Martelella mediterranea DSM 17316: one gene and its partner. The protein of the gene in region 1 interacts with the protein of each later gene in a pairwise test. Links are inferred from orthologs where the notes say so. Each region holds a gene or a part of one and is shown on either strand. Other genes may lie near its edges. The genes, in order: Mame_RS11280 and def.

Region 1 (8,884 bases):
GTCGGTGTGGCAATGCGCAACAATGCCGTGATGACCGACGAACAGCGTCACCTGCTTGCGGCCCTCGTCGAGGCCGCCGGGCATCGATAGGTCAGAGCGCCTCCAGCGCGACCGCGATGCCCTGACCGACGCCGAGGCACATGGCGGAGAGCGATTTCTCGCCGGGTTTCAGCTCGAACACGGCCGTGCCGGTCAACGGAAAAGTGCACGCACTGACCAGGTTGGACGAACCATCCCGGGGACGTGATCGGTGACCACCGCAACGCGCCCGGTACCATGCACGAGATCCAACCGAGGCGGGAACGCTCTTCGAGCCGACCCGCAGTTCGCAAGATCGCCATTCTACGCCAACTGACAGGCCACCAGCACGGCAAGTTCGAGATGGCCGCCGCGCACCCTGGCGAAGCTGTCGGCATGGTGAAAGAAGGGTGCGCCGTGCTTGAGCATGATCGCCTTTGCCGCGACCGTCACCTTCCTCTTCGCCATCGACCCTCTGCCGATGAAGCTCGCCGGCTTCATGCAAGGGCTGACCGACAATCCGTTAGCCTTGAGCATAAGCGGCTTTAAACATAAGACGCCTGGCTGCGGCGTTCCATGTTTCAGGCTCCTTGTCTTGGCGCGATCAGGAAGCGGTAGATCAGGGGTAGGAAGAGGACGGCCGTGAATATCCGGACGATATGGTGGCAGGCGACGTAGACAGGATCGGCGTCGATTGAAATGGCGATCAGGCCCATTTCCGTCACGCCGCCCGGCGCGAAGGCAATGAAACCGACGATCACGGAATTATATCCCAGCATCGAAACCGTCAGGCCCGCCACCGCCGCCACCGACAGGGAAACGACGATCAGCGGAAGCGACAGCATCACCGATTTGTAGAGCGTGCGCATGTCGACCGCCGCGAACCGTCCGCCAAGGCTGGCGCCGATGACGAGTTGGGTGACCTGGACGAGCGATGTCGGGATCAGGGCGAATGTGAGCCCGGTCGAATGCAGCGCCGCGCTCGCGATCATCGGACCGATCATATTGGCCGCCGGCAGGTGGATCTTGCGGGCGACATAGGCGCCGACGAAGGCGGCCGCGGCCATCAGCAGGGTATCCAGCACTCCGATCGGGTTCACCGCGTCGGGCGCGCTTGCCCCGCTCGCGCTACCGACGGGGTGGCCGACATAGACGGTCAGCAGCAGAGGGATGATGGTGACCGCAAGCGAAATCCGCGCCAGATGCTGCACCACCGTGAGCGTCGGGTCGCCATTGAACCGCTCGCTGATGATCACCGCCTCCACGACGCCGCCCGGCGAGGAGGCGAAGAAGGCGGTGGCGCGATCAAAGCCGCCCAGCCGTTTCAGAAGCGCATAGCTGATCATCTGCGTCACGAGCGCGAACGGAATCACAAGAAGCAGCGACGGCCACCACTTTCCCATATGCATGATCGTCTGCGGCGTGACCTGGGATCCGATCATGAGGCCGATGATGGGAATGAAGATGTTCCGCAGCGGCGTCGGCATCACCGGTATCGCGCCGAAAACCTTAGGCTTGGCCATCGCCACCGCCGCCGCCGCGAAAAGCGGCCCGAGCATCCAGGGCAAGGGCATCCCGGCGGCAACCGCGCCCCAGGCGCCCGCCGCGGCGACCGTAAAGATGACCAGAAGCCGTATGCCGTAAGGCAGGTATTGGATCATCTTCCCGCGCCGTTGCCCCGAGCCTGCAGATGGCGGCTGTCGCCCCGGCCTGGGAGCCGACAGGTATTCGACGATTTTTCCATTGCGGCCTCCCCCTTTTCCTTGTCACAACACGCAAAGCGCGTATTTGACAAGACAGTCATTCGAATTTATTTCCGGCTAGACGGTAAATAAGTCAATAGCTGACGGAAAATGCGTCAATCGGAGGTCTTGAAATGCCGGCTCTACCCCTGGAAGGAATTAAGGTTGTCGATTTTTCACGGGTGCTCGCCGGTCCGCTGAGCACCCAGGTTCTTGGCGACCTCGGCGCCGATGTCATCAAGATCGAGCATCCCGAGCGCGGCGACGACACGCGCGATTGGGGCATCCGGATCGGCGAGACCGAGACGACCTATTACTACGCCTTCAACCGCAACAAGCGCTCGGTTGCGCTCGACCTCGCCGATCCGGCCATGGTCGAGGCGGCGCGCGCGCTGGTCGCAGATGCCGATGTCGTCGTGGAAAATTTCAAGCAGGGCGGGATGGAGCGCTTCGGCCTCGGTTTCGAGGATCTGCTGAAGATCAACCCCCGGATCATCTATTGCTCGATCGCCGGCTATGACCGGGCCGGGGAAGAGGCCAAGCGCTCGGGTTACGACCTCGTCGTCCAGGGCGAGAGCGGCCTGATGGCGATCAATGGCGAGGCCGGGCGTCCGCCGCTGAAATTCGGCGTCGCTGTCGTCGACATGTTTACCGGCATGTATGCGGCCCAGGCGATACTCGCCGCGCTGGTGCAGGTTCAAAGGACCGGACGCGGCCGTCGCGTCGATCTCTCGCTCTATGATTGCGGCGTGACGCTCAGCGCCTATTACGGACTCGATGCCCTGGTGATGAAATCGGATCCGCCGCGATACGGCAATGCGCATCCGTCGATCGTGCCCTATGGCGTGTTCGACGCGGCTGACGGACCGCTCGTCATCGCGGTCGGCAACAACCGCCAGTTCAGGTCCCTGTGCCAGGATGCGCTTGGACGGGCGGATATGGCCGATGATCCACGCTATGCCACCAACATCCTGCGATCGCAGCACCGTGATGCGCTGATCCCGGAACTGGAGCGTGAACTGCTCAAACACAGGCGCACGGACCTGCTGAAGAACCTCTCGGCAGCCGGCATTCCATGCGGCGAGGTCCTGGGGCTCTACGAAGCGCTGACACATCCGCGCACCGCGGCGTCCGAGATGGTGGTCACGCACCGAACGGCGCAGGGAGAGGACGTCGCCTTTACCGCCCCGCCATGGCGCATTGACGGTGAACGCTGCGCCGTTCGTCCACCGCCGACCCTCGGGGAACATACCGTCGAGGTTCTCGCCAGCCTGAAGAAGGACTGATCGACCGTTGCTGGCCGGGTGGCGGAATTTCCTCGGCCTTTGTCATGGATTGGCAAGCTCGCCACAGCGCATATAGGCCGCCCTTCTCTCTCATCTTGTGATATTCTTATGATAGAGGTCCCGGTCGATAGCTGTCCTTCCGGTCTTGCCACGGCGGCGCCGTTGACAGAGGACCGATCGGCGGAGGGATGCGGGTATGGCCGATAGTGTAACGATTGCGCCGATAGTGCGATCGTCGGTGCTGACATGCGCGGCCGACCAGGCCGCGATGCAGCCATGGATCGACATGGAGTGTTTTCAACTCGGCAGCGGCAAAACCGTTTGCCGCATGGAAACGATCGACCTCGGAAGCCAGCAGGTCGTGCATGAGGATCAGGCCGCATCGGTCCAGAAGATCGGCAAAACGCCGGCCAATCTGTGTACGCTTTCCTATTGCACCCCGGACCAGGCATTCCGGTTTTCCGATCAGGGCATCAACCATCCGGATACCGTGTTTTTTCTGCCGGAGCACACATATTTCGATCTTTACGTGCCAGTCGGCACGCGCACGACCTATATCAGCTTCGATCAGACCGCCTTTATCCGAGGAGCGCGGATACTCAACCCGCGACGCTGGGAGAAGGCGCCAGAGACGATCCGGTCATGGACCACGCCCTCGAAAGGGGGGCTCGCCGCAGATATCATGGCCTTCACTGACCAGGCAGCCCCTGAGCGCGGCACACCATGCGATAACGCGATGATCAGGGACCTGCTGCTGCAATCCGCCCTGCAGGTGGCCGCCCATAGCGAGGGCTTCGAGGGCCTTTCGCGTGCCGCGCGCGCCCGCGCCTTTGCCGTTTGCAGCCTCGCGCGCGCCTATATAGAAAGCTGCGTGGAAAGCGACCGACTGCCGACGATCGTGGATATCTGCGCGGCCACCGGCGTCTCGCAACGCCGGCTGCAATATGCGTTTCATGAATATATCGGCATGTCGCCCAATGCCTATCTGCGCCTGCTGCGCCTCAACCGGGCGCGTGCGGCGCTTGCCGCAGCCAGCCCGCACCAGACGACGGTGACGCGGGTGGCGATGCAGCACGGCTTCCTGCATTTTGGCCGTTTCTCGGGCGATTACAGGCGCATCTTCGGCGAAACGCCGTCGGTCACGCTCGCCGCTTGCCGCCGGAACTGATTTTCCGCAATTTTGCGGAAATCGGATAGCCAATAATAGCTGTCGCTGTAAGCGTATCACGGCAATCAGAAAAACTGCACTTGCCGGTCCTGCAGGATCGGTAAACCAACAGGGTCAGAGCGGCCGCATCGCGCGCCGCAGCAGGAGGATAATGCCATGTGCGATCAATGCGATAGTGGAACACTCGGCCGTCGCGGCCTATTGATGGGCGGTTTGGCGCTTTCGCTTGCGGTTCCGTTTGGCGGGCGCGCTTTCGCCCAAACCACGGCCACCCCGCCGGCTTCCCCCGATGAGGCGATCCAGCGCCTGATGGACGGCAATGCGCGCTATGTCGCCAACACGCCGAACAATGCCGACCACTCGGTGACGCGCAACACCAGGGCTGCCGGCCAGTCGCCCTTTGCCGCGATCGTCGCCTGCGCGGATTCGCGCGTGGTGCCGGAACTGATCTTCGATCAGGCGCCGGGCGATCTGTTCGTCGTACGCGTCGCCGGAAATTTCCTGAGTGAGGACGGCATCGCCAGCCTCGAATTCGCGGCCGCCGTTCTCGGCGTTCAGGCCGTCATGGTTCTCGGCCACACCAGTTGCGGGGCGATACGCGCGACCATCGATTCGATCCGCGATAACGAACTGCCGCCGGGCCATCTGCCGAGCCTGGTCAATGCCATTCGTCCCGCCGTCTACAACGCCATGCAGCAGAACCCCGAGGATCTGCTTGCCGCCGCTACCGCCGAGAATGCGGTCTATAACGCCCGCATCGCCGCGGAAACCGGACCAATTCTCAGCGACATGAATGAATCGGGCACGGTGAAATCAATCGCCGGCGTCTACGATATCGCGACCGGCAAGGTGGCATTTCTGTAAAGCCGACCGAACATCCCTGAAAACACAAACGTCGCCGGAAGAAATCCCGGCGCCGTTTGCTATTCGGGAGAAGGCATCACGCCATCGCGCGCGGCTTCACCAGCTTGCGCTCCACCAGCAGCTCCGCGATCTGGATCGCGTTCAGCGCCGCGCCCTTGCGCAGATTGTCGGCGACCACCCACATGGCGAGGCCATTCTCGACGGTCGCATCCTCGCGGATGCGGGAGATGAAGGTGGAGTCCTCGCCGGCGCATTCGACCGGGGTCATGTAGCCGCCGTCCTCATGCTTGTCGATCACCTGGCAGCCGGGCGCCTCGCGCAGGATGTCGCGAGCCTCATCGGCTGTGATTTCCTTCTCGAACTCGATATTGACCGATTCCGAATGGCCGATGAACACCGGCACGCGCACGGCGGTGCAGGTGACCCTGATCTTCGGGTCGAGCATCTTCTTGGTCTCGGCCAGCACCTTCCATTCTTCCTTGGTGTAGCCGTCTTCCATGAAGCTGTCGATGTGCGGAATCACGTTGAAGGCGATGCGCTTGGTGAACTTCTTGGTCTCGATCGGGTCGGCGACGAAGACGGCGCGGGTCTGGTTGAACAGTTCATCCATGCCGTCCTTGCCGGCGCCCGAAACCGATTGATAGGTCGAGACCACCAGCCGCTTGATCGTGGCGCGATCATGCAGCGGCTTCAGCGCGACAACGAGCTGGGCGGTCGAGCAGTTCGGGTTGGCGATGATGTTGCGCTTGCGGAAGCCCTCGATCGCATCCGGATTGACCTCCGGCACGATCAGCGGCACGTCGGCGTCGTAACGCCAGGCCGAGGAGTTGTCGATGACGACGCAGCCCTTGGCGGCAATTTTCGGCGACCACTTCTGCGAGACCGTGCCGCCGGCCGACATCAGGCAGATATCGGTGTCGGAAAAGTCATGGTTTTCGAGGTTCTTCACCTTCAGCGTCTTGTCGCCGTAGGAGACTTCCGTGCCGACGGAACGGCTGGAGGCGAGCGCCACGACCTCATCGGCGGGAAAGCCGCGCTCTTCGAGGATGGACAGCATTTCGCGCCCGACATTGCCGGTAGCGCCCACGACTGCAATCTTGAAACCCATGATGATAAGCTCTCTTTCGTTTCTCTCCTCGAAAATCGCGGGAGTGGAAGAGCGGCCGAAACGGCATCTTCCCGTCCCCGGCGTGACCGGGGAGAGAGCGGTAGGCCAGGAACGTCAGACGGTTTTTGTCGTCGTTTTCTTGGCTGTTTTCATGAAACTGCGGGAAGGCGATATCCGGCCGCCGGCGCGGGGCGCCGGGGTGATATCAGCAGCAATGTGACGCGCGAACAGCGGCATATTCGGCTTTTCCTTCTACCGCGAAGGCTAATGACCCTTTTGCGTGGTCAAGTCAAGGTCTGTTTGCGGCGCTGCATGGTGCGGGTGCTTGCGCATGAATTCCGGCTTCAGCGCGGAAAAGCCGTTGCGCGGCACCGGCCAGCCGTGCGGATCGATGCTGAACACCATGCGATAGCGCGAAAAGATGATCGCGGTCAGATACGTAAACCAGCTTCCGAAGGCGAGCCCGGCGATGACATCGCTCGGATAATGCGCGCCTACGATGATGCGGCTCATCGCTATGCAGACGGCGAGGCTGAAAAACAGGATGCGGTGGCGCGGCAGGAAAAACGCCGCCGCCGTGAAGATCGCGGCAACCGTGGTGGCATGCCCCGAAGGGAAACTGGAATACTGCCCGGCAAAGCTCATGGGATCGAAGGCAAACGGGCTCAGGTCGTAATAGACCAGCATGTTCGGCCGCGGCCTGCCGATCAGCCCCTTCAGAAGATTGACGGCCAGGCCGGAAAGCGCGACCGCGGCAAACACGAAGCTTGCCGCCTGCGCCAGAAACACGCCCTTGGCGCGGGTGCGCCGATCCGCCTCATCCGCCGCCCCGGCCGCCGTCATGCCAAGCGCGAACACAAGGACACTGGTGATCAGTATCCACTCCGACTGGCCGAAATGGGTGATGAACTCGCCATACTCCCTGATCGGACCGGAGAGATCGCGGGCCATCAGCCCGACGGGATAATCGAGGATCGCGAAGGCGACGAACAAAAGGCCCGCCACGCCGACCATGAAACCGCGCCAATGCGTGCACGGCCACTTCTGGTCCTTGAGTTTTCTGCGCTGGCTGAACCAGCGGTAGCGTACCGTCATCGCCCCTCCGAATATTCACACCGGCATCCCCACCGGCCAGGCGGATGTTAGACGAGCCGGGCAGCGGCATCAACGCCCGCGGCCGACCCGGCTTCGCAAAAGCAACTAACTTTTCCACATAACAGGAAGATTACGACCGCAACCGGTCGCGCAGGCGCGGACGCGTTCGACGCACCGGCAGGCCCCTTTCCGGCACGGCGAACAGCAGCCGGTAGCGAGCGAAAAAGCAGGCCACGAGCACGGAAATCCAGGCCCCGTAGAACAGGCCCGCCGAGACATCGCTTGGATAATGCGCGCCAACGGCGATGCGGGCGAAGCCGAAGAAGATGGCGAAGGCGGCGAAGAACGGCCCGAGCCGTGGATAGAGCAGCGCCAGCCCGGCGAAGATCGCGCCCGATGTCGTCGAATGGCCCGAGGGGAAGCTTGCGTAATCATAGGCCCAGACGCCGACATTGAAGTGCAGGTCGCCGACCGTATCGAACAGCGTCGGACGCGCCCGGCCGATCAGGCGTTTGACGACATTGACGGTGGCGCTGGCGAGCGCGACGGAACAGAACAGGTAAAAACCCTGATGCAGCACAAGCGCGGCGCGGAATTTCACCCGCGGGCTGGCAAGGCAGGCGATAGCGACATAGGCGAGGACGGTCACAGTCCCGCTTGCGCCCAATATCCACGGCGCGGTGGTGACATCGGTCAGCCGCGCGGCGAAATCCTGGAACCGCGACGACATGGCATCGCGCGCGGAGGCCACCGGGCCGTCAAGCGTCGCCATGCATAACAGCGCCAGAGTCGCGGCGGGCAGAAGAAACCACGGCCAGCAGGTGGCGGAAAGGCGGAAGGTCTCGTGCGCAACGCGCCGCTTCCAGAACAACGGCGGCATGCGGATACCGGTTTTGGGAAGGTCTTCGCGGGTCTCGTTCATCCCGACAAGATAGCGCGGCGGCGGCGGTTATAAACCCCGCCGCCGACCTTCATCTTCAAACGCCGAGCGTGGCGGCAAAGGCGGCGACCACGGCATCGCCCATTTCGCTGGTGCCGACCTTGCGGCAGCCGGGCGCCATAATGTCGCCGGTGCGCAGCCCGTCATCGAGCACCTTGGCGATCGCGGCGTCGAGCGCTTCAGCCTCTTCGATCATGTTGAACGAATAGCGCAGGCACATGGCGAACGAGGCCAGCATGGCGAGCGGATTGGCAACGCCCTGCCCTGCGATATCGGGCGCCGAGCCATGGACGGGCTCGTACATCGCCTTGCGCTTGCCGGTGACGGCATCTTCCGCGCCGAGCGAGGCCGAGGGCAGCATGCCGAGCGAGCCGGTCAGCATCGCGGCCACATCCGAGAGCATGTCGCCGAACAGGTTGTCGGTGACGATCACGTCGAACTGCTTAGGCGCGCGCACGAGCTGCATGCCGCCGGCGTCGGCGAGCATGTGCGACAGCTCGACATCGGCGAATTTTTCCTTGTGAACGCGCGTCACGACCTGGTTCCAGAACAGGCCGGACTTCATCACATTGCGCTTCTCCATCGAGCAGACGCGGTTATCGCGGGTGCGCGCCAGTTCAAAGGCGACGGCGGCGATGCGCTCGATCTCGTAGGTATCGTAGA
Region 2 (8,853 bases), 1.6 Mb from region 1 along the record:
ACGGCCAGTCGGTGGGCCCGTTCCCGGGTTCCTTCCAGCTGTTGTCCACCGGCTTCGTGCCGGATCTCTTCGGCGTCGGCCGGCCCAACATGACGGCGCTTGTGGCCGGCATCATCGCCGCCGCCGCGATCGTCTATCTCGCCTGGCGATCGCGGGCGCGCAACGTCGCCTATGGCATCGAGGATGAGCCGCTGTCCTTCTTCCTGGGTCGCAACATCATCGTTGCCGGCGTGCTGGTGTTCGTGTCGTGGAAGCTCGCCTCGTTCCGCGGCCTGCCGAATGTGCTGATCTCGATGGCGATCCTGACGGTGATCTATACCTTCATCACCGAAAGCACGACATTCGGACGCAGGGTCTATGCGATCGGCGGCAACGAGAAGGCGGCCGCCCTTTCAGGTATCAACACCAAGCGGCTGAATTTCATCGTGTTCGTGAACATGGGCATGCTGGCCGCTCTCGCCGGTCTGGTGTTCGCCGCCCGCCTCAACATCGCCACGCCCAAGGCCGGCAACGGTTTCGAGCTTGATGTGATCGCGGCGGTGTTCATCGGCGGCGCGTCGATGTCGGGCGGTGTCGGCAAGATCGTCGGCGCGGTGGTCGGCGCCTTCATCATGGGCATCATGAATAACGGCATGTCGATCATGGGCATCGGCATCGATTACCAGCAGGTGATCAAGGGCCTGGTGCTGCTCGCCGCCGTCGTCTTCGACGTCTACAACAAGAACAAGGCCTGATTTTCTGCAGGAAAGGCAGGGCGATATAGCCCTGCCGCTCCGCTCGCGATGCGTGACCCCGACACGAAAAACCCCGGCACATCGGGGGATGATGTGCCGGGGCGCGGGGCGCACCCCCTTTTTCCAGACTGCCGGACGAGCCGGCACCTTGGCGCGTCTGGATAGGGCAATAACGCGTCATCTCGCAAAATGGACCAAAAGAAAAGTAAAAAATTTAACAATTGGGGCGCGCGCCCGAATATCCGGGCTCTTGCGGCAACGCGGGAGGGCAGCGCCAGACGGGCGCAGCTGCCTTTTGAAATAGGGCGCTCGGGTCGGGGGTCTACCTGAAAGACGAATGTGGTTTTGCATTTCCGCCGTCCGACAAGGTCAAAAAGCCTTGCTTGGCTAGATCATCGGGCGTTTGGTCTGAACCACCCGATGATCTCCGGGAAATGGATGGCGTAATGCCAGGGGCCGATGATTTCAGGCCCGTGCGTCGACCGCTTCTTTTTCCGGGATGGACGGCTGGGCGCCGGGCTTGAGGCAGGCGAGCGCGCCTGCGACGGCGGCCCGGTGCGCGGCCTTTGCGAAGGGCAGTCCCTGATCGAGACCGCTTGCGAAATAGCCGCAGAAGGTGTCGCCCGCGCCGACGGTGTCGACCGGGTCGATCTTCAGAGCGTCGATGCGGTGGAAGTCGCCCTCATGCATGGCAACCACGCCCTCGGCCCCGAGCGTGATGACGATGGTCTGGCCGGTTTCGTCATGGCGGGTTTTCAGCATGGCGATCCGCCCTTCGCTGCCGAGCTCTTCGGCCCCGACAAGCCGCTCGAATTCGGTCTCGTTGGCAATCACGATATCGGCGAGCGCGCCGAGCTCGGCCGCTTCCGGCGTCAGCGGCGCGGTGTTGAGGATCGTACGGATACCCTTTTCGCGGGCGCTCTTGAGCGCGGTGCGAATGGCATTGGCCGGAATTTCGAGCTGCAGCACCAATATGTCGTCCGCCGCCATTCCCGCCACGACAGCCTCGGCATCTGCCTCGGTGACCTCGCCATTGGCCGCGGCATTGATGACGATGACGTTTTCGCCGTCGCCGCCGACAAGGATCATCGCCGTGCCGGTGGGGCCATTGGTGGTTTTCACGGCTGAAAGGTCGACGCCGGCCTCGGCAAGAAGGGCGGTTGCGGCGGATGCGAACTCGTCATTGCCGACAGCCCCTGCCATGGCGACAGCGGAGCCGGCGCGGCGCGCGGCAAGCGCCTGGTTTGCGCCCTTGCCGCCTTGAGCCGTGGCAAAGGAGGTTCCCGCCACGGTTTCGCCCGGCTTCGGCAGGCGCGGCGTGGTGGCGATGAGATCCATATTGATGGAACCGAAAACCGTGATCATGGCAGTACTCCCGTCAGCCTCGCCTGGTCGACGCGAAGGCTTCCGCCGGAAGGCGAGACCGTCTTCCACGCCCCGCCGATCCGGCACACTCAAACACCGCATCCAGTCAGCCGATCGCAAAACCGACCGCCAATGCATTCCCTTGCGCTTTTATTGCGCGCAAGCGGCGATGGCAATCAGTCCTCGTCGACGACGCGCAGTTTCATGCGGCCGAGCCCCTGCTGTCCCTCGTCAAGGGTGGAAGACGGCTCCGCCTCCTTTCGACCGGTTTCGAATTCCAGCGTCGCGATCCGTTCGCCGCGCCGGGCGATCTTGCCCGTCGATATCCGGATCGTCTCGACATCCTGGCGGGCCTGGTTGAAATGGTTTTCCAGCTTTGCCACGCGCTCGTTGAGGCGCGTCAGGTCCGCCAGCAGATTGGCAACCTCGCCCTGTATCAGATGCGCCTGTTCGCGCATGCGCTGGTCCTTCATCACCGCCTGCACGACCTGGATCGACAACAGCAGCAGCGTCGGTGAGACGATCACCACGCGCATGGCATGGGCGCGCTGGACGACCGCCTCGTAATGCTCGTGGATATCCGCGAAAATCGATTCGGACGGCACGAACAGGAAGGCCGTGTCTTGCGTTTCTCCGGGCAGCAGATATTTGCTGGCGATATCGCGGAGATGGGTCTCGAGATCGCGGCGGAAGCGCTGGCTGGCGGCGCGCGCTGCCTCGTCGCTTTCCGCCGCGCGCATCGCGTTCCAGGATTCGAGCGGAAACTTGGCGTCGATGATCAAGGGCGGCGCGCCATTCGGCATGTCGACCACGCAGTCCGGGCGGGTGCCGTTCGACAGCGTCGCCTGGAACCGGAAGCTTCCGGCGGGTAGGGCATCGGCGATGATCGCTTCCATCCGCCCCTGACCGAATGCGCCGCGGGTCTGCTTGTTGGAAAGGATTGCCTGCAGGCCGACCACGTCCTTGGCCAGCGACTGGATATTGTTCTGCGCCGCATCGATGACAGCAAGCCGCTCCTGCAGGCGGCGGAGGTTCTCGTGGGTGGTCTGGTGCTGCTGGTGCAGCGTGGTGCCGATCCGCTGTGACAGGCCATCGAGGCGGGAGCCGAGCGCGGCATTCAGCTCCGACTGGCGGCTGCCGAACAGTTCCGCCATCGTCGCCATGCGGCCCTGCATCTCGCTCTGCGCCTGCACCAGTTGCTGCAGCTCGCGTTCAAGCCCCTTTTCCTGCCGCCCGCCGCCGCGGCGGGCCAGGAGAATGACGAGAGCGGCAATCAGAATGCACAACGCCCCGGCCATGGCGAGCATCGCCGTGTCCGCCGCCGCCAGTCGGGCCATCACTGCATCCATCACATCACCTCTCTTATGGTGAGCCTAGCGCAGATTCTTCTTGAAAGAAAGATCAAAACGTGAACAAAATGATTTACGGAAATAACGGGAAGGGAGGTTTGGGGCAGAACGTATGAAAAGATTTCCCCTCGGGCGAACATGCGCTATGGGGAGGGCATGACCACGATGCCACTGATTATCTTGCCGGACCCTCTGCTGCGCACGGTCTCGAAACCGGTCGAGCGCATAGACGACGACCTGAAGAAATTTGCCGACGATATGCTGGAGACCATGTATGAGGCTCCGGGCATCGGCCTTGCCGCGATCCAGGTTGGCGTGCCTCGCCGCATGCTGGTTCTGGATGTCGCCAACAAGGACGAGGGCGAGAAGCAGCCCATGGTGGTGATCAATCCCACCGTGTTGCACAGCTCGGACGAGCGCTCGGTCTATGAGGAGGGCTGCCTGTCGATCCCGGAGTTCTATGCCGAGGTGGAGCGTCCGGCGAGTGTGCGGGTGCGCTATACCGACCTTGCCGGCAAGGAACAGGAAATCGAGGCCGAGGGCTTGCTCGCCACTTGCCTGCAGCATGAGATCGACCATCTCGACGGCGCGCTGTTCATCGATTATCTGTCGCGCCTGAAGCGTGACCGGGTGATCAAGAAGTTCGCCAAGGCGGCCAAGCACAAGCTTTAGGACAGTTCGCTGCCAGCCGGCACGCAGGAGAATGCGTCGAGACGGAGCAGGCGGCGCGGTTCCCGCGTTGCCTTCGCATACCACGGCTCAAGGGCCGGCCTGCCTGCGAGGTCGAAAATGGCGTCTCGGTTTTTCAGCGCGCCGAGAAGTCGGTTGTTGTCTGGCGTTCCTCCTTATGCGGCGGATTTGCCTTTTGCGGCGCGGCATTCTCGTTTATCTGACCAGTTGCCGTATATTCACGTTTGCCTTTTTGCGCGGGCCCGGAAGGAGCGATCATGAGCCTCAGGATTATTTTCATGGGCACGCCCGATTTTTCCGTTCCCACCCTCAGGGCGCTGAAGGAGGCGGGCCACGAGATTGTCTGCGTCTACACCCAGCCGCCGCGGGCGGCCGGCCGGCGCGGGCTGGCGGAGGTCAAGTCGCCAGTGCATCAGGCGGCCGAACTGCTAGGCCTGCCGGTGCGCACGCCGGAGAATTTTCGCGCTGACGAGGATCGCGCCGCCTTCGCCGCGCTTGATGCCGATGTTGCGGTGGTGGTTGCCTATGGCCTGCTGCTGCCGGAAGCGATCCTGAACGGGACGCGGCTTGGCGCCTATAATGGCCATGCTTCGCTGCTGCCCCGCTGGCGGGGCGCGGCACCCATCCAGCGCGCGATCATGGCCGGCGACAGCGAGACCGGCATGATGATCATGAAGATGGAAAAGGGGCTCGATACCGGGCCTGTGGCGCTGACCAAGCGGGTCGCGATCGGTCCGGACATGACGGCGGGCGCGCTGCACGACCGGCTGATGCATGACGGCGCGCGACTGATGGCGGAGGCGATGGCGAAGCTCGAGGTCGGCGACCTGCCGCTTTCACCGCAGGCCGAAGACGGCGTCACCTATGCGAAGAAGATCGACAAGGGCGAGACCCGGATCGATTTCAGCCGACCGGCCGCCGAGGTGCATAATCATATCCGGGGGCTTGCGCCATTTCCGGGCGCGTGGATGGAGGTGCCGGCGGGCAAGCGGCTGGAGCGGGTCAAGGTGCATGAAAGCGCGCTCGGCGAAGGCGAGGGCGCGCCGGGAACCGTGCTCGCGGGACCAGACCTCACGATCGCCTGCGGGAAGGGCGCTGTGCGGCTCATCCGGTTGCAGAAGGCCGGCGGAAAGCCGCTTTCGGCCGAGGATTTCCTGCGCGGCACGCCGCTTGCCCCGGCAACGGTGCTTGCCTGATGCCGCGTTACCGCCTGAAGGTCGAATATGACGGCACGGCCTTTGTCGGCTGGCAACGCCAGGCCGAGGGGCGCTCGGTGCAGAGCGCGCTGGAGGAGGCGATTGCCGGGTTTTCCGGCGAGACCGTTTCCATCCGCGGGGCGGGACGTACGGATTCCGGCGTTCATGCCCGGGGGCAGGTGGTGCATCTCGATCTTGCCAAACCCTGGAGCCCGTTCACAATTCTGAACGCAGTCAATGCGCATCTGAGGCTCGCCGGCGACGGTATTTCGGTGGTCGATGTGGTCGAGGCTGAACCCGATTTCGATGCCCGGTTTTCCGCACTTCGGCGGCATTATCTCTACCGCATCATAAACCGCCGCGCCCATCCCGCGCTGGAATGGAAGCGCGGCTGGTGGGTGCCGAAGCCGCTCGATCACGCGGCGATGCACGCGGCGGCCCAGGTGCTTGTCGGCAGACACGATTTCACCACCTTCCGCTCGGTGCAGTGCCAGGCGAAATCGCCGGTGCGCACGCTCGATCGGCTCGATGTCACGCGGGAGGGCGAGATCATCGAGATCCGCGCCACCGCCCAGAGCTTCCTGCACAACCAGATCCGCTCCTTTGCCGGAACATTGAAACTCGGCGGCGAGGGCAAGATGTCGGTGGATGATGTGCGGCAGGCGCTGGAGGCGCGCGACCGCAAGGCTTGCGGGCCGGTGGCTCCGCCGGAGGGGCTCTATTTCATGCAGGTGGATTATCCCGGCGATTGAACGACATCCGGCCGGGGCTTGCGTCCTTCGTTCTTCCAATATATCTATATTTCCAGCTTTATGGATATGTTGAGGTCCCGATGCCCGTCACCATCTACCACAATCCCGCCTGCGGAACGTCGCGCAACGTTCTGGCGATGATCCGGCAGTCCGGCGAGGCGCCGGAGATCATCGAATATCTGAAGACCCCGCCAACGCGCGAAAAGCTTCAGGAATTGATCGCGGCGATGGCAATTCCGGTGCGCGATCTGCTCCGCCGCAAGGGCACGCCCTATGATGAGCTTGGCCTCGATGATCCGGCGCTTTCCGATGCCGAACTGCTCGACGCCATGATGGCGCATCCGATCCTGATCAATAGACCGATCGTAGTGACGGAAAAGGGCGTAAAGCTGTGCCGCCCGTCGGAGACCGTGCTTGAAATCCTGCCAAACCCGGCCATCGGCGCGTTCACCAAGGAAGACGGCGAGGTTGTCTCGCCGCAGGCCAAAAAGTGAACCTGCCGGACGCCGAATCAATGCCCGCGCTCGATGAAACGGCCTTCCACCCCGTCGATCCCGAACGCCTGTTCACAGGCAACCGGATCGCGCATCCGCCAAGGGTGCTGATGCTGTACGGTTCGCTGCGCGAACGCTCCTATTCCCGGCTTCTGACGGAGGAGGCGGCGCGTTTGCTTGCGGCATTCGGCGCGGAGGTGCGGATTTTCGATCCGCATGGCCTACCGCTGGTCGGCAGTACCGATGAAAATCATCCGAAGGTCCAGGAGTTGCGGTCCGCTTCGATCTGGTCCGAGGCGCATGTCTGGTGCTCGCCCGAACGGCACGGCGCGATGAGTTCGGTCCTGAAAACCCAGATCGACTGGCTGCCGCTTTCCGCGGGCGGCGTGCGGCCGACACAGGGGCGCACGCTGGCGCTGATGCAGGTCTGCGGCGGGTCCCAGAGCTTCAACACCGTCAATCAGATGCGTATTCTCGGCCGGTGGATGCGGATGTTCACAATTCCCAATCAATCCTCGGTCGCCAAGGCCTACGAGGAGTTCGATGACAGCGGACGAATGAAGCCGTCATCCTATTATCGGCGCGTCGTCGATGTCATGGAGGAACTGGTCAAGTTCACCCTTCTATTACGCGGGCAGAGCGCATACCTCACGGAGCGCTATTCCGAGCGGATCGAGGCGGCCGAGAAGCATGCGCGCCAGACCGGCGCCTGACGCCGGAACGCGCGGCGACGCAGCCCTACTCTGTTGAAACGGTCTGGCCGGTGACGCAGGTGAGTTCGGTAAGCGGCGGCTGGGCGACCTGCATCTGATAGGCGGCGCGCTCTTCCTTGGTCTGGCAATAGGGTATCGTGACGTCGGAGAAGCCCTTCGCCTCCAGGCAGCGGTTGATCAGGCGCTGGCGCAGTTTTTCATTGGTGTCGTAGCTGTAGCTTTCCACCGGCGTGGTGTAGCCGCCCACTTCGCCGCATATGGTGGTGTCGCCATTGGTGTCGCAGCTCACAAAGCCTGGATAGCTGTAGCCGCCTGTCACCTCGGTCACCATGTTCTGCGGCACATCCTTCAGCGCGGCGATAAAGCACTGGTCATAGGCTTCCTGCCGCTCGGCGCGGGTCGAGCCTTCCTTGTAGAGAATCGAAACCGGTCCCGTCTGGCAGGCGACGAGCCCCAGCAGAACGGCGAGCGCCAGCGCTTTTCTGGTCATGACATATCCCCCGATGCATACAATTTTTGCGTGAGCGGCACCACCTGTCAAGTAAGGATGCTCTCACCCTCCAACGATATAGCGCGTGCCGATATCGGTGACCAGCAGCGCGGTGATCGCCGAGGCGATGATCGCCGCCGCCGTCGGCAACACTTTTTCACCCATCAGCATGTAGACGATCCGGATTTCGAACAGGAAAGCGCCGAGCAGCACGGTCTGGAACACGATCAGCACGATGGTCGCCAGCGGCTGCAGCCCGGTCGCGATCAGGAAGATCGCGAGTGCTGCGAAGATGTTCACCGGCAGGCTCAGCCAGTTGGTGGCGACGATGATCTTGAGAAAGGCGCGCGGCAGGCCGGAGACCATGCAGACGACGCCGAGCACGACCAGCGGCGCCATCCAGCTCAGCCCCTGGATCAATGCGGTGCGCAAAAGGGTAACGAGCGTGAGGTCGATCGGGGGCTGCACAAGGCGGGTAAGGCTCACCAGCTCGCTCGCCACCATCAGCGGCAGGCAATAGGCGAGCGCCCAGAACGAGCGCGCCACGCCCCGTTCGGTGAAATCGAGATAGCGCGCATGGGCCGGATCGGCCTTGAACAACAGCCAAAGTCCGCGCAGGTAGAAAAGGACCTCAGCAAGCAGCGGCAAGCGCGAACCACCTCTCTATGAAATGTCGATAGATTTCAGTGAGTTTTTCGAGGTCGACGACCGCCACCCGCTCATCCACCTTGTGCATGGTCTGGCCGACAAGGCCGAACTCGACAACCGGGCAGTAATCCTTGATGAAGCGCGCATCGGAGGTGCCGCCGGTGGTGGAAAGCTGCGGTGTTTTGCCGGTGACCGCCGCGATCGCTTCGGACAGGCTGCCGGCAAGCTGTTCGTCGCGGGTGAGAAACACCGGGCTCACGCGGCCGAGCCATTCGACCGTAAACCGGGTGGTATCCTTTCCGCCGGTGCGCGCCGCGTGGCCAAGCCGATCGAGGATCTCGGCCTTCAGCGTCTCCTCGCTCCACAGGTCGTTGAAACGGATGTTGAAGGTCGCCGTGGTTTTTTCCGGGATTACATTGGTG

What was found.
Region 2: the proteins of Mame_RS11280 (region 1) and def interact in binary tests that used the Escherichia coli proteins (3 or more experiments, as listed by UniProt). The link is inferred for Martelella mediterranea DSM 17316 from one-to-one orthologs.

Annotation. Positions count from the first base shown.
Region 1 is NZ_CP020330.1:2,407,901-2,416,784, reverse strand. What follows is about bases 4,171-7,021. They hold Mame_RS11280 (aspartate-semialdehyde dehydrogenase), read right to left. Parts: upstream 6,187-7,021; coding sequence 5,155-6,186; downstream 4,171-5,154. Other genes in these bases: Mame_RS11270 (phosphatase PAP2 family protein), read right to left, coding at 6,451-7,021; Mame_RS27515 (hypothetical protein), read right to left, coding at 6,301-6,423; Mame_RS11285 (carbonic anhydrase), read left to right, coding at 4,371-5,078; Mame_RS11290 (helix-turn-helix domain-containing protein), read left to right, coding at 4,171-4,214. Outside these bases: Mame_RS11305 (LysR substrate-binding domain-containing protein), read left to right, coding at 1-90; Mame_RS26670 (hypothetical protein), read right to left, coding at 343-486; Mame_RS11300 (AbrB family transcriptional regulator), read right to left, coding at 600-1,679; Mame_RS11295 (CaiB/BaiF CoA transferase family protein), read left to right, coding at 1,895-3,046; more of Mame_RS11290, read left to right, coding at 3,243-4,170; more of Mame_RS11270, read right to left, coding at 7,022-7,281; Mame_RS11265 (phosphatase PAP2 family protein), read right to left, coding at 7,412-8,203; leuB (3-isopropylmalate dehydrogenase), read right to left, coding at 8,259-8,884.
Region 2 is NZ_CP020330.1:4,048,823-4,057,675, reverse strand. What follows is about bases 2,543-5,362. They hold def (peptide deformylase), read left to right. Parts: upstream 2,543-3,604; coding sequence 3,605-4,120; downstream 4,121-5,362. Other genes in these bases: truA (tRNA pseudouridine(38-40) synthase TruA), read left to right, coding at 5,334-5,362; fmt (methionyl-tRNA formyltransferase), read left to right, coding at 4,396-5,334; Mame_RS18895 (DNA recombination protein RmuC), read right to left, coding at 2,543-3,448. Also shown: mmsB (multiple monosaccharide ABC transporter permease), read left to right, coding at 1-734; Mame_RS18900 (ribokinase), read right to left, coding at 1,200-2,099; more of Mame_RS18895, read right to left, coding at 2,276-2,542; more of truA, read left to right, coding at 5,363-6,086; arsC (arsenate reductase (glutaredoxin)), read left to right, coding at 6,167-6,580; arsenical resistance protein ArsH, read left to right, coding at 6,601-7,293; Mame_RS18865 (hypothetical protein), read right to left, coding at 7,319-7,783; Mame_RS18860 (hypothetical protein), read right to left, coding at 7,847-8,431; dapE (succinyl-diaminopimelate desuccinylase), read right to left, coding at 8,415-8,853. UniProt on the Escherichia coli protein: Removes the formyl group from the N-terminal Met of newly synthesized proteins. Requires at least a dipeptide for an efficient rate of reaction. N-terminal L-methionine is a prerequisite for activity but the enzyme has broad specificity at other positions.